3 regions of the Actinomadura rubrobrunea NBRC 15275 genome follow, and region 1 is predicted to be linked to each of the others. Evidence: riboswitches for the same ligand, from Rfam matches in the RefSeq annotation. Region 1 holds a riboswitch; each other region holds the start of a gene.
What was found. Region 1 has a riboswitch for cobalamin ahead of AR3_RS06385 (putative cobaltochelatase). Riboswitches for the same ligand answer to the same signal wherever they lie in the genome.
Positions count from the first base shown of each region.

Region 2: it holds a riboswitch for cobalamin, as region 1 does, so the genes downstream of both, metE (5-methyltetrahydropteroyltriglutamate--homocysteine S-methyltransferase) here and AR3_RS06385 (putative cobaltochelatase) in region 1, are expected to answer to the same signal.
Region 3: it holds a riboswitch for cobalamin, as region 1 does, so the genes downstream of both, AR3_RS20510 (CbtB domain-containing protein) here and AR3_RS06385 (putative cobaltochelatase) in region 1, are expected to answer to the same signal.

Region 1 covers NZ_BCQU01000014.1:29,175-33,747, reverse strand. Annotated here, with positions in the region: gene AR3_RS06385 (putative cobaltochelatase) at 1-2,014, opposite strand, end outside; cobalamin riboswitch at 2,094-2,246, opposite strand; gene AR3_RS06380 (ATP-binding protein) at 2,358-2,855, opposite strand; gene AR3_RS06375 (helix-turn-helix domain-containing protein) at 3,053-3,895, shown strand; gene AR3_RS06370 (DUF397 domain-containing protein) at 3,892-4,092, shown strand; gene AR3_RS06365 (LLM class F420-dependent oxidoreductase) at 4,219-4,573, shown strand, end outside.
Region 2 covers NZ_BCQU01000012.1:27,198-31,770, reverse strand. Annotated here, with positions in the region: gene metE (5-methyltetrahydropteroyltriglutamate--homocysteine S-methyltransferase) at 1-1,682, opposite strand, end outside; cobalamin riboswitch at 1,796-2,005, opposite strand; gene def (peptide deformylase) at 2,049-2,579, shown strand; gene AR3_RS30310 (hypothetical protein) at 3,061-3,225, shown strand; gene AR3_RS30305 (hypothetical protein) at 3,491-3,655, shown strand; gene AR3_RS05580 (tetratricopeptide repeat protein) at 3,749-4,573, opposite strand, start outside.
Region 3 covers NZ_BCQU01000069.1:20,280-24,852, reverse strand. Annotated here, with positions in the region: gene AR3_RS20520 ((2Fe-2S)-binding protein) at 288-1,013, shown strand; gene AR3_RS20515 (CbtA family protein) at 1,044-1,781, opposite strand; gene AR3_RS20510 (CbtB domain-containing protein) at 1,801-2,028, opposite strand; cobalamin riboswitch at 2,061-2,251, opposite strand; gene AR3_RS20505 (NUDIX domain-containing protein) at 2,302-2,772, opposite strand; gene AR3_RS20500 (3-isopropylmalate dehydrogenase) at 2,913-3,968, shown strand; gene AR3_RS20495 (branched-chain amino acid aminotransferase) at 4,167-4,573, shown strand, end outside.

The DNA of each region.
Region 1 (4,573 bases):
GCGCGCGCTCCCGCCAGGAGGCCCTGGCGTCCCGGACGACTCCGGCGAGGGAGCCCGCGGCGAGATCCTCCAGCCGGACGACCTCGGCGCCCAGCCGCCCGCCCAGCTCGGCCGCCAGGCCCAGCCGCACCGGTCCCGACTCGCAGTCGACCACCACCGACGCCACGTCCGCCAGGAGCGCCGCCGCGGCGGCCGGGTCGGGGCCGTGGGTGGCGCGGCCGTCGGTCACCACGACCAGCAGCGGGCGCCGGGACGGGTCGCGCAGCCGCTCGACGCGCAGCACCTCGGCGGCGCGCAGCAGCCCGGCGGCGAGCGGCGTGCGCCCGCCGGTGGGCAGCCGCTCCAGGCGGCGCGCCCCCGCCTCGACCGACGAGGTCGGCGGCAGCACCAGCGCGGCGTCCCGGCCCCGGAAGGTGATCAGGCCGACCTTGTCGCGGCGCTGGTAGGCGTCGAGCAGCAGGCTCAGCACGGCGCCCTTGACGGCGCGCATCCGCCGCCGCGCGGCCATCGAGCCGCTGGCGTCGACGACGAACAGCACGAGGTTGCCCTCGCGCCCCTCCCGCACCGCTTCGCGCAGGTCCTCGGACGCGACGACCAGGCCGGGGCCGGTGCGGCCGCGGGCGCGCTGGTGGGGGGCGGCGGCGCGCAGCGTGGCCGCCAGGTGCAGGTCGCGCGTCCCGGGCCGGGCGCCGGAGACACGGCCGTGCGGGCTGCGCGCCTTGGAACGGCGGCCGGGCGCGCCCGTACCGGTGCCGGGGACGGTGAACAGGCGCGGCTTGTAGGCGGCGTCGGCGGGCGCGGGTTCGTTCTCGCGATCGGCTCCCGCCCGGCCCGACCGGCCGCCGTCGCGCTCCGAGCCCGCCGGCGAACCGGACGGCCGCGCGTCGCCGGACGCGTCGGCCGACGCGTCGGGCCGTCCGCCGCCGGGGCCGCCGGAAGGAGGCGGGTCGTCGTCGGGGGGCTCGGGGGACGGGTCGGCGTGCTCGGCGAGCACCTCGTCGAGCTTGCTCTCGTCCAGGCCGGGGGCGTCGAACGGGTCGCGGCGGCGCCGGTGCGGCAGCGCCAGCCGCGCCGCCGTGCGCACGTCGTCGGCGGTGACCTCGGTGCGGCCGTGCCAGGCGGCCAGCGCGATCGCGGCGCGGGCGGTCACCAGGTCGGCGCGCAGCCCGTCCACCTCGAAGGCGGCGCAGACGGCGGTGATCTGCCGCAGGGCCGCGTCGGTCAGCCGCACCTCCGGCAGCCGGTCGCGCGCGGCGGCGATCCGGGCGGCCAGCTCTGCCTCCCGCTCCGCCCACTCGGCGGCGAACGCGGCCGGGGACTCCTCGAAGCGCAGCCTGCGCCGCACAACCTCGGCGCGCTCGTCCGGGTCGCGGGTGGCGGCGACCTCGACGGTGAGGCCGAACCGGTCCAGCAGCTGCGGACGCAGCTCGCCCTCCTCCGGGTTCATGGTGCCGACCAGCAGGAACCGCGCCGCGTGCCGCACCGACACGCCCTCGCGCTCGACGTGCGACTCGCCCATCGCGGCGGCGTCGAGCAGCAGGTCGACCAGGTGGTCGTGGAGCAGGTTGACCTCGTCGACGTACAGCACCCCGCGGTGCGCGGCGGCGAGCAGGCCCGGCTCGAACGCCTTCACGCCCTCGGCGAGCGCCCGTTCGATGTCGAGGGAGCCGGTGAGCCGGTCCTCGGACGCGCCGACGGGCAGCTCCACCAGCCGCGCGGGCCGCCGCTCCGCCCCGTGCCCGTCGTGGGGTCCGTCGGGGCAGCCGGGGTCGGGGGCGTCCGGGTCGCAGGAGAACCGGCAGCCGGCGACCACCCGCACCGGCGGCAGCAGCCCGGCCAGCGCGCGCACGATCGTCGACTTGGCGGTGCCCTTCTCTCCCCGCACCAGCACGCCGCCCACGCCCGGCGACACCGCGTTGATCAGCAGCGCGAGCTTGAGGTCGGCCATCCCGACGACGGCGGAGAACGGGTAGCGGTGCGGGGCGGTCCGCCGGTCGGTCGCCGGACGGCTCATCGGCCCATCAGACGGGGCATGCCTCATCAATCCTTCCCCTCGGGTGTCCACGCCCGTGGCGGTCAGCTGCGACGGCCGGAGTCTCCTGGCTCCCGGATCACCGTTCCGGCACCGTCCCGGTGAGGGACGGCGCCGCTCCCCCGGCCTTCCAGCGTCGTCGCCGTGGCCTTCCGTGGGGGCGAACTCCCCGGTCACAGTTGCGGGCACAGCCCCGGATTCGCACCGGGTTCCTCCGCATCCGTCGACTGCAAAGCATGGCATACCGCCCGCATCCGCCCAAGTGGCGCCCACCCGGGTGCGATGCGGGCGGGCCCGCGGGGCCGTCGCGCGGGGCCCGGTGCGGTCAGGACGCGCCGGCCACGGCGAACCACACGGCCTTGCCCGGCACGGGCGTGTCCAGACGCGAGAACGTGCGCAGCAGGCCCCAGCGGCCGCGCGACAGCTCGGCGACGATGCTCAGGCCCCGGCCGCAGTCGCCGGACGTCCACGAGTAGCCGGGCAGGGTGGCGTCGCCGAAGGCGTCGAACACGGCGCAGCGCACCTCGGCGGGCGGCCGGGCGCCGCCCTCGTCGGCGCTCAGCCACAGCTCGTGCGGTCCGTGGTCGGCGGCGTGCTGGTAGGCGTTGGTGGCCAGCTCGCTCACCATGACCCGGGCGTCGGCGATCGCGTCCGGCGGCACGGCCAGCGCGGCCAGCGCGTCGGCCAGCAGCGTCCTGGCCCGGCGGGCGCACTCCGGCCCGCGCGGCAAGGTCCAGGCCCAGCCCGATCGGACGTCCGGTCCACCGACGGGCGCCGCGCCCGGCGGAGCGGCGTCATGGATGAGTTCTGACGAGGTGTGCACGGGCCCCTCCCCGCGGTCGAACAGTCTCGGCGGACTACGCGGCCATCTCGTCCCGTTACTGTGGGTCTCCTGGCGGTTACGCTTCCATGCAGCGTCGCGTGAGAATCTCATCCGCGCAACACCGTTCGCGAGATTGCTCTTACCGGGTTCGCCAATCGCGTTGAGAGGTACGGACCGAAACGCCAGACTCTGCCGTCATGACGTACCGGCCGACCGTACGAGGTCGTCGACTGGCCCGGGAGCTTCGCCGCCTGCGCGAGAATCTGGGCCTCACGTTGCAGGACGTGGCGGACCAGCTGAACTGGTCGCGCGCGACGCTGTCGCGCGTGGAGACGGCGCAGACCAGGCCCAAGGTCGGCGACGTCGCGCGGATGCTGGAGCTGTACGGGGTGCCCAGTCCGGAACGGGACGCCCTGATGACGCTGGCCCGCGAGGCGGGCCAGCGCGGCTGGTGGACCGCCTACGCCGACGTCTTCACGGGCAGCTACGTGGCGTTGGAGGACGAGGCGTCCGCCATCCACACCTGGGACCCCCAGCTGGTGCACGGGCTGCTGCAGACCGAGGACTACGCCCGCGCGGTGATCACCGCCGGGCGGATGCTGCCGGGCCCGGTGGAGATCGAACGCCGCGTCGCCGCGCGCAAGGCGCGGCAGGCGCTGCTCGACCGCAAGGACGCGCCCCTGCTGCACGTGGTGCTGGACGAGGCGGTGCTGCACCGCCCCATCGGCGGACCTTCGGTGATGAACGCCCAGCTCAGGAAGCTGGTCACGATGGCCGAGCGCCCGAAGGTGACGGTGCAGGTGCTGCCGTACGGGGCGGGCGAGCACGCGGGACTGGACGGACGCTTCACGATCCTTTCCTTCCCGGACGCCGCCGACCCCGATATCGCCTACGTCGAAGGCACCATGGGTGACGTTTACGTCGAAAGCGCAGAGGAAACAGGCGTACACAGGCGTCGCTTCGACCGCATCGTCGAGGCGGCGTTGTCCCCCGAGGATTCCGCGCACCTCATCATCGAGGCAGCAGGGAGCAGCCCGTGAAGAACCTGCATCGCGAACTCACCCGCGCTCTTTGGCGCAAGTCCACATACAGCGGAAGCGGTGACCAGTGCGTCGAAGTGGCGGCGCTTCCGCACGGTCTGCGCGCGGTCCGCGACTCCAAGGACCCGTCCGGTCCGGCGCTGATCCTTTCGGCGGACGGCTGGCGGGCCCTGGTCCGCACCGCACGCTCCGTATGATCCCCTCGGCGCGGTCGGCGGCCTGCCCTGCCCCGAGCCGCTGACCGCGCCGGCGGACGCCGCCGCCCTTCCCGCCGACTAGAACGTGTTCTAGTATGTGCGCCGTCGATCTCCGGAGGGTGCCTCGTGACCGCGGACCTCAAGCTGGGCCTCAACGTCGGCTACTGGCAGCGCGACCCCGACGACCAGACCGAGACGGTGCTGGCCGCCGAGCGGCTGGGCTACTACGCGGTGTTCACCGCCGAGGCCTACGGCTCGGACGCCTTCACCCCGCTGACGTGGTACGCCGCCCGCACCACGCGCATCAAACTGGGCACCGCGGTGGCGCAGCTGTCGGCGCGCACCCCGGTGGCGACCGCCATGCACGCCCTCACCCTCGACGCCCTGTCGGGGGGACGGCTGATCCTCGGCGTGGGCGCGTCCGGACCGCAGGTCGTGGAGGGCTGGTACGGGGTCCCCTTCCCCAAACCGCTGGCGCGCA
Region 2 (4,573 bases), on a different contig from region 1:
TCCCGGACGAACGACCAGGCGAGCATGGTCACCGGCCCGGTGAGCATGCCCTTGACGGGCTTGCGGGTGCGGGACTGGGCGTACGTCGTCCACCGCACCGTCATGGGGCCCGGACGGGTCACGTCCCCGTGCAGGATCGGCGGCCGCACGTACCGGGTGCCGTACGACTGCACCCAGCCGTTGCGGGTGGCGGCGAACCCGTCGAGCCGCTCGGCGAAGTACTGCACCATGTCGTTGCGCTCGGGTTCGCCGTGGACGAGCACGTCGAGCCCGATCCGCTCCTGGAGGTCGATCACCTTGTCGATCTCCGCGCGCATGATCTGCTCGTACGCGGCGTCGTCGATCCGGCCCGCCCGGTGGTCGGCGCGCGCCCGGCGGACCCGCTCGGTCTGGGGGAACGAGCCGATGGTCGTGGTCGCCAGCGGCGGCAGGTTCAGCGACCGCCGCTGCGCGGCGAACCGCACCGCCCGGTCGGGGCGGACGGTGCCGTCCCCGAGCGCGTCCAGCCTGGCCCGGACGCGGTAGTCGGCGCGCGGCGCCGCGGCCGGCCCGTCTTCGGCCGCCCGGGCGGCGATCGCCTCGGATCCGCGCGTCAGCGCCCGGCCGATCGCGACGACCTCGTCCGCCTTCTGCCGCGCGAACGCCAGCCGCCGCCGCAGGCCGTCGTCGAGGCCGGTCTCGGCGTCCAGGTCCAGCGGGACGTGCATCAGGCTGCACGAGGTGCTCGCCACCACCTCGCCCGCCAGGCCCAGCAGGGCCGCGCAGGTGGACAGCGCCGCCGACAGGTCGGTGCGCCAGACGTTGCGTCCGTCCACGACTCCGGCGACCACGGTGCGGCGCGGCAGCCCTCCGATCGACGCGACCGCCTGCAGGTTGCCCGGCCCGGCGACGAAGTCCAGGCCGATGGCCTCCACGCGCGTGGCGGCCAGCACCGGCAGCGCCCGCCCGATCTCCCCGAAGTACGTGGCGACGAGGATCTTCGGCCGGGACGGCAGCCCGCCGAGCCGGTGATAGGCCCGGCCCAGCGCGGTCAGTTCCCGCTCGCTGCGGTCGGCGGCCAGCGCGGGCTCGTCCAGCTGCACCCACTGCGCGCCCGCCCCCGCGAGCCGCTCCAGCAGCTCCGCGTACACCTCGACCAGCGGGTCGAGGAGGTCCAGCGGATCCGTGGCCGTCCCCGGCTCCGGCTTGGCCAGCAGCAGGTAGGTCAGCGGCCCCACCAGGACGGGACGCGTCTCGATGCCCAGCTCGCGCGCTTCGAGGTATTCGAGGATCGGCTTGGCCCGCGCGCCGTCGGCCAGCCGAAACCGCGTGCGCGGCCCGATCTCGGGGACCAGGTAGTGGTAGTTGGTGTCGAACCACTTGGTCATCTCCAGCGGCGGCACCCCTTCGGCGCCGCGCGCCATGGCGAAGTAGGCGTCCAGCCCTCGCAGCCCCCGGAACCGGGCGGGGACGGCGTCCACCATCACGGTGGTGTCAAGGACCTGGTCGTACAGCGAGAAGGTGTTGGACGGCACCAGGTCGACCCCGGCGTCGCGCAGGGTGTCCCATACCTCGCGTCGCAGCGTTCCGGCCGTGCGCAGCAGTTCGGTTTCGCTGATCCGGCCCGCCCAGTACGCCTCGGTGGCGCGCTTCAACTCCCGCTGGGCCCCGATGCGCGGGTATCCGAGCACGGTCGATGTCATGGCGTTTCTCCCTCGTCCGGCCATGGCACGGCCGCACGAGAGAGCAAGGCGGGGGCGTGTCATCGACGCCCGCGTCCCGAGCCTTCCCGCGAGGCCGTGGACACCGCGCGCCGATCGGCGCGCGGGCGGAGGCAGGTCTTCGGACTCACGGGCGCTTGCGTCCTACTGGCCGTCGCTTCCCAGGCCGCCTGCGGCCCAGTGCGTATGACGGCGGTCGTTCCCGTACACCGCTGCGGGGCAGTCCCGGATTCTCACCGGGTTCCCTCTTACGACATCCGCCGCGCCGCTGGCCGGCGGATGAACCTTCCGCAGCGGCGAGCATACCCGGTGCGCCTACGATGCAAGGCGGACCGAGGGAGGACGTGGATGACCGGACAGGCGAGACCGATCACGCTGGTGGGCGAACCCGTGCTGCACCGCCCGTGCCGCCCCGTCGAGCAGTTCGACGACGACCTGGCGCGCCTGGTGGAGGACATGTTCGCCAGCATGTACGCGGCCGAAGGGGTCGGCCTCGCCGCCAACCAGATCGGCGTGGACCTGCGCGTGTTCGTCTACGACTGCCCGGACGAGAACAACGAGTCGCAGAAGGGCGTCGTGGTCAACCCCACACTCGTCCTCCCGGACCTTCCCGACCGGCGGCTGGACGACAGCGAGGAGGGCTGCCTGTCCGTGCCCGGCGCCCACGCCCCTCTGGCCCGTCCCGACCGCGCCACCTGCCACGGGTTCGACGTCACCGGCGCCCCGATCACCGTCGAAGGCACCGGCCTGCTCGCCCGCTGCCTCCAGCACGAGACGGACCACCTGGACGGCAAGCTCTACATCGACCGCCTGCCGACCCGCGTCCGCAAGCAGGTGCTCAAGGACTTCGAGGCCCACCGCGCCGCCTCGGCCGATTGATCACGCGAACGGCCCTCGACCGTTCGACCGGCGCGGCCGGCGGCAGGCCGCGCCGCTTCCGCACGCCGCCGAAACCGCCGACGGCACCGCTCGTCCTGAGCGCGCGCGTGCTCTGCGCGTGTGACCAGCGCAAAGCGGCCCGCCGTCCGCGGCGCCTGCCCTGCGCGTCGCGCCATTGCCTTCCGCGGCCGCGCCTGAAAATGAGGAGTGCCGCAAAAACGGTCTTGACAGCGAATGCCGTCGGCAGGTTGAATGCTCGGCATGGAGCTGTGAATCTTCCGGGTTGAGCCAACCGCGGCACGCACGCCGCCCGCTCCCCTCCTCTCACCTGACCGGATCCCGCTGCACCACGTTGACCAGCGGCGACGTCTTCCGGTCCTTCTCCATCCAGCCATCTCTCACGGCCGTTGCGGCGTTGTCGGAGACGAATACGCCCTTTTCGCGGCCGCATTCAACGAGCCTGCCCGGAGGTGACTCCTACATGCGTGCCATCCACCTGAACATCAACTCCAACGACCCCTTCTCCAAGGCCGCGAAAAAGGGCAAGAAGCGCACCAGCCGCGACCCCAGGGCCGCCGCATTCGCCCACCACCACCGCCGCAACGTGCGCCAACTGCCCACCCGCCGCCTCCAACGCGGCCGATGACCACTCCGGGCCGCCCGGACACCTCCCCCCGGGCGGCCCGGCAGCCCTGAATTCATCACTATGAGCTCTCGCTAGAGCGGTCCCGCGCCTGAATCACCCATACAAGCCCGCCACTGCACGACCACCCGCTCGCGCGAGCACACCCACATCAACCTGCGAAGACGCGGCCAGTCCGGCCGTCTTCACGGCCGTTGCGGCGTTGTCGGAGACGAATACGCCCTTTTCGCGGCCGCATTCAACGAGCCTGCCCGGAGGTGACTCCTACATGCGTGCCATCCACCTGAACATCAACTCCAACGACCCCTTCTCCAAGGCCGCGAAAAAGGGCAAGAAGCGCACCAGCCGCGACCCCAGGGCCGCCGCATTCGCCCACCACCACCGCCGCAACGTGCGCCAACTGCCCACCCGCCGCCTCCAACGCGGCCGATGACCGCCCCGGGCCGCCCGGACACCTCCCCCCGGGCGGCCCGGCACCGCTCATCAACTCCCGCCCGCCCGGACGAGAGCAGGACCGGCGCCTCGCTCAAGCCGGGTGGGCGTAGCCGTGCTGGACGAGCCACTGCAACCAGCGGGTCGCCTCATCGTTGCGGCCTGACCGCGTCAGCAGCTCCGCCAGCAGGGTGACCGCCTCGACGTCCTCGGCCTCCGCGGCGCGCCGCAGCCAGGTCTCGGCCTCGTCGAGACGGCCGGTCTCCTTCAGCAGCCGGCCGAGGTTGCGGAACGCCGCCGGGAGGCCCGCGTCCGCGGCCCCCCGCAGCAGCGGCTCGGCCTCGTCGTAGCGCCGCTGGTCGAGCAGGTCACGGGCGGCGGCGTTCATCGCGGGCGGGTATCCGGCGTCGGACGCCTTCAGCAGATACGGGATGGCCTCCTGGTAGCGGTTCTGCCCGTTCAGCAGCACGCACAGGTTGTACATCGCGGGGACGTGGCCGGCCTCGGCCGCCCGCCGCAGCCACGTCTCGGCCTGCGGCGGGTCGCCGTCGGCCAGGTCGTTCCCCAGGTTGTACATGGCGTCGACGTGCCCGTGCTCGGCGGCCCGCGTGTACCAGTCGCGGCCCTCGGCGGCGCGTCCGGTGTCGCCGAGCAGGACGGCGAGGTTGAACATGGCCTGCGGCTCGCCCGCCTCGGCGGCCTGCCGGAGCCACCGCTCGGCCTCGCCGAGCCGCCCCGACTGCGCCAGGAAGACGCCCAGGTTCGTCACCGACAGCGCGCGCCCGGTCTCGGCGGCGGCGCGATGCCAGCGCTCGGCCTCCTCCATCCGCTGCGCCGACGCGCACCAGCGGGCCAGTTCCGTCATCGCCGCGGGGTCGCCCGTCTCGGCGGCCCGGCGGAACCACCCCTCGGCCTCCTC
Region 3 (4,573 bases), on a different contig from region 1:
CGTGGTACGCATCCTTCGCCGCCGCGGCGGGGCCTGATTCGGCAGGCCGGCGACCCGCCGCGGAGCAGGGTGCTGCCGGCCGTAAGTCCGTCGATCTCTGACACGACCTCCTGACACGACCGACACCACGAGGGACAGCGACCCATGAACGTCGACGTCACCACTTCCGCCCCCGCCGAGGACGCCGCCGAGGAGGCGGCCCGCGCGCTGCAGATCGCCCTGGACCGCCGCGACAACGGCGGCCGGTCCGGCGGCTGACCCCACGCCCGCGCGGGCACGCCGATGGCATGATCGCTCGTGTGGGCACGGGTGAGCGGGCCGGGGCGGACGCCGTCCGGCGGGCGCTGGACGAGGCGGCCCGGCTGGGGCCGTACTTCGAGATCGTCACCGATCCCGCCGAGGAGGCGGACCCCGCCTGGCGCCCGCTGCCGGAACCCGACCCCGCGCGGATCGAGGAGCTGATCGACGCCTACGCGCGGCGGCTGGGCACCCGGGAACGCCGGGTGGCGGCCTCCATCCTGTTCCAAGGGCTCGCGTCGCGGCTGTGGTCGCCCGTGGTGGCGGCGACGGCGCACGGCGTCGTCCCCGACCTGTCCGGGCTGCACTGGCGCTGGGCGCCGGGCGCGCCGATCGCGCTGTGGCTGGCCGACCCGGACGGCTGGCCCGTCCACGGCGACCCCGCCGCCGCGGCGGAGCCGGTGCACCGGACGGTGGTCGAGGAGCAGCTGCGGCCGCTGCGGGCGGGGCTGCTGCGGATCGTCAGGCTCGCCGACGGCCTCCTGTGGGGCAACGCCGCCGCGGCCCTGGCCGGGACGCTGCGCGCGGGCTCCCTGCGGCCCGAGCTGGCCGCGCCGGTCGGGACGCTCGTGCGGCGCCTGTTCGAGCGCGAACCCCTGGCGGGCACCGGCGCGTTCACGCCGGACGGGTTCGTCCGCCGGAGCTGCTGCCTGTACTACCGGGTGCCGCCCGGCGGCGAGATGTGCGGCGACTGCGCCCTCCTGCGCCGCCCGTGACCGTCGCGGCGGCGCAGGAGGACGCCGACGTCAGGCCGCGGCGGCGGTCGCCGCCGACCGCCTCCGGACGGCGCGCTCGCTCAGCACGCCGAACACCGCGCCCAGCGTCGCCCACAGGACGACCTGGACGCCCAGCGACGCGATCCGGAAGTCCCACAGCACCGTGGCCGGGAACCCGTCCGGGATCGCGTCCGGGGTCGGGGTCAGCCGGAACGCCACCGCCAGCACGACCGCGAACCCGGCGGCCGTCGCGATCGCCGCGTTCCACGCCCCCAGCCGGGGCAGCAGGCGGCGGAACACGATCACGGCGGCGACGACGGACAGCACGCCCAGCGCCACCATGCCGAAGTACAGCGCGGTGCGGCCGCCGATCGTCTCGGGGGCGCCGACGGCGGGAGGCGTCGGCGGGTACTTCAGGAAGGGCACGACCTCGACGGCGACGAAGCCGCCGAGCGCCACCAGCGCGGCGGTGGCGCGGGCGCCGAGCGCGCCGACGCGGCCGTAGGCGAACGCGAACGCGATCGCGAACAGCCCGCCGAGCGCGACGCCGTACACGCCGAGCGCGGTGACCAGCCCGGCGGTCTTCTGCACGGTGCGGCTGACGACCTCCTCCTCGTGCCCCGCGTGGGCGGCGGCGGCCGCCTGGGCCTCCTCGAACGCGATGGCGCGGTTCACCTGCGGCTCCCCGTACAGCCAGGCGACGACGAGCGCGAGCGCCGCCGCCGCCAGCCCGGCGAGCATGCCGCGGACCAGCAGTGATCTCATCATCGGCGGATCGGCCCGTCGGTCAGTGGCAGGGGAAGCCGAGCAGGTGGCGGCCGTCATGGGTGAACTCGTGCACCCAGGTGCCGCCGATGAGGGAGGTGGCGCCCTGCTCGGCGCCGACGAAGTAGATCAGCACCGCGCCCAGCACGGCGGCGAACACCGCCCAGGGCAGGATCTCGCGGAGGGGGATGCCGACGGGCGCGGGGCGCTCGCCGGCGGCCGACGTCGACGGAACGGCGGTCTGAGCCATCTCTGAATCTCCTCACGGGGTGCACTCGCCCCGGTACGGGAGGACGACGGGTCAGTGTCCTGACTCCCAGATCGACGCCTCCCGCCGACCTTCCCGCCGGATGTCCGGCCGTGGTCGTCGCGTGGCGGGGGGCTCCCTGGTCACAGTGGCGGGACCGTCCTGGACTCGCACCAGGTTCCTGCTCACCGTCGCCTCGATGTGAACTTGTCGAGGAGAGCGTCCCCTTTGGGGTGGTCCAGCGTCAAGTTCGGGTTTTGTCGCCCCCGTCCGACCTCAGGAGACGGCTTCGCCGTGCTCCAGGTATCTGGTGCCGCCGTCTCGCCGGGCGGCGCAGGCGTGAACGATGCGGCGTGCGAGGCGGGGGATCGTCAGGTCGTGGACCCGTGCGACGTCGTGGAAGCCGTAGCCGCTGAGCTCGTCCGGGGCGAGCTCGATCTTGTCGCGGTGCTCGGCCGTGAGAAGACCGCCGTCGAAGATGAACAGCACCTTGTCGCCTTCGGCCCGGCTCGGTGCCCAGTCGGCGACGAGCAGGCGCCCGATCGGCGGTGTGATGCCGAGCTCCTCCCGCACCTCGCGGGCGGCCGCCTCCTTCGGCGTCTCGCCGCGCTCGATGTAGCCGCCGGGAATGTCCTGGTAGGACTTGTAGGTCGGAACGACCAGCAGAACGCGGTCCTGCTCGTCGAAGAACAGCACACCGGCGGCCGCGTACGGTCGGGCGAAGCCGTCTGCCGGGTCCGTGGTCACAGGCACGACTGTAGAAGGCGGGGGCGGCCGACCTTCATCCTTCGGTCGGGAAGGCGGCGGGGCGGGGCTCGGGCGAGACATGCGTTCCGGAAAGTGAGACTGATGCTCACGCACTGAGACGTTTGCAGTAGAGTGCGCGCATGGCTTCCCGCAGCATCCGCCTGGCCGTCATCCCTGGTGACGGGATCGGCCCCGAGGTCGTCGCCGAGGGCCTGAAGGTTCTGGACGCCGTCGCGCCGGCCCACGACCTGAAGTTCGAGCGGACCACCTACGACCTGGGCGCGGCCCGCTGGCACCGGACCGGCGAGACGCTGCCGGACGCGGTGCTGGAGGAGCTGCGCGGCCAGGACGCGATCCTGCTGGGCGCGGTCGGCGACCCGAGCGTGCCGAGCGGGGTGCTGGAGCGCGGGCTGCTGCTGCGGGCCCGGTTCGAGCTGGACCACTACGTCAACCTGCGGCCGGTCAAGCTGTTCCCCGGCATGGACACGCCGCTGTCGGGGGTCAAGCCCGAGGACGTCGACATGGTCGTCGTCCGGGAGGGCACCGAGGGCCCGTACGCGGGCGTCGGCGGCGTGCTGCGCAAGGGCACCCCGCAGGAGATCGCCACCCAGGAGAGCGTCAACACCGCCTACGGCGTCGAGCGCGTCGTGCGCTACGCCTTCGAGGTGGCGGCGTCCCGGCCCCGGCGCAAGCTGACCCTCGTCCACAAGGACAACGTGCTCACCTTCGCCGGCGACCTGTACCAGCGCACCGTCAAGCGGGTCGGCGAGGAGTACCCGCAGGTCACCACCGACTACGTGCACGTGGACGCGGCCACGATGTTCTTCGTGACCATGCCGCAGCGGTTCGACGTGATCGTCACCGACAACCTGTTCGGCGACATCATCACCGACCTCGGCGCCGCCATCGCCGGCGGCATCGGCCTGGCCGCCTCCGGCAACGTCAACCCCGACCGCACCGCGCCGTCGATGTTCGAGCCGGTGCACGGCAGCGCCCCCGACATCGCCGGGCAGGGCAAGGCCGACCCCACCGCCACCATCCTGTCGGTGGCGATGCTGCTGGACCACATCGGCGCGCCCGAGGCCGCCCGCCGGGTCGAGCGCGCCGTCGCCGACGACCTGGCCGCCCGGCGCGGCCGCCCCGCCCGGGGCACCGCCGAGATCGGCGACGCGATCGCCGAGCGAGTATCCGGCTAGGGCGCGCCCCGGCCGGACCGCGAATCGTTGTAGCAGCACTCGCGACCCAAGCCACCCGAACCGGGCGCGCCGTCACGGCGCGCCCGGTTCTTCGTGTGCGCCGTGATCAGGGAGCAGGGCTGGACGAAGTACGACAATGAGGATAGGAATGCCCGAACGGCAACGGGGCCGGTCGGGCGATCCGGGAGAGGACCCACGATGAGCAGCACGCTGGACTTCGACATCAGGCTCTCCGAGCGGCCGCGCAGCGCCGCCGAGCGCGAGGCGATCCTGGCCGATCCGGGATGGGGCCGGCACTTCACCGACCACATGATCACCATCCGGTACGCCGCGGGGAAGGGCTGGCACGACGCCCGGCTCGAGCCCTACGGACCGATCGCGCTGGACCCGGCGAGCCAGGTCCTGCACTACTCTCAGGAGCTGTTCGAGGGTCTCAAGGCGTACCGGCAGGCCGACGGGTCGATCGCCACGTTCCGCCCGTACGCCAACGCCGCCCGCATGAACCGCTCGGCCCAGCGCATGGCCATGCCCGAGATCCCCGAGGAGCTGTTCGTCCGGTCGCTGGAGCTGCTGGTCAGCACCGACCGCGACTGGGTGCCGACCCG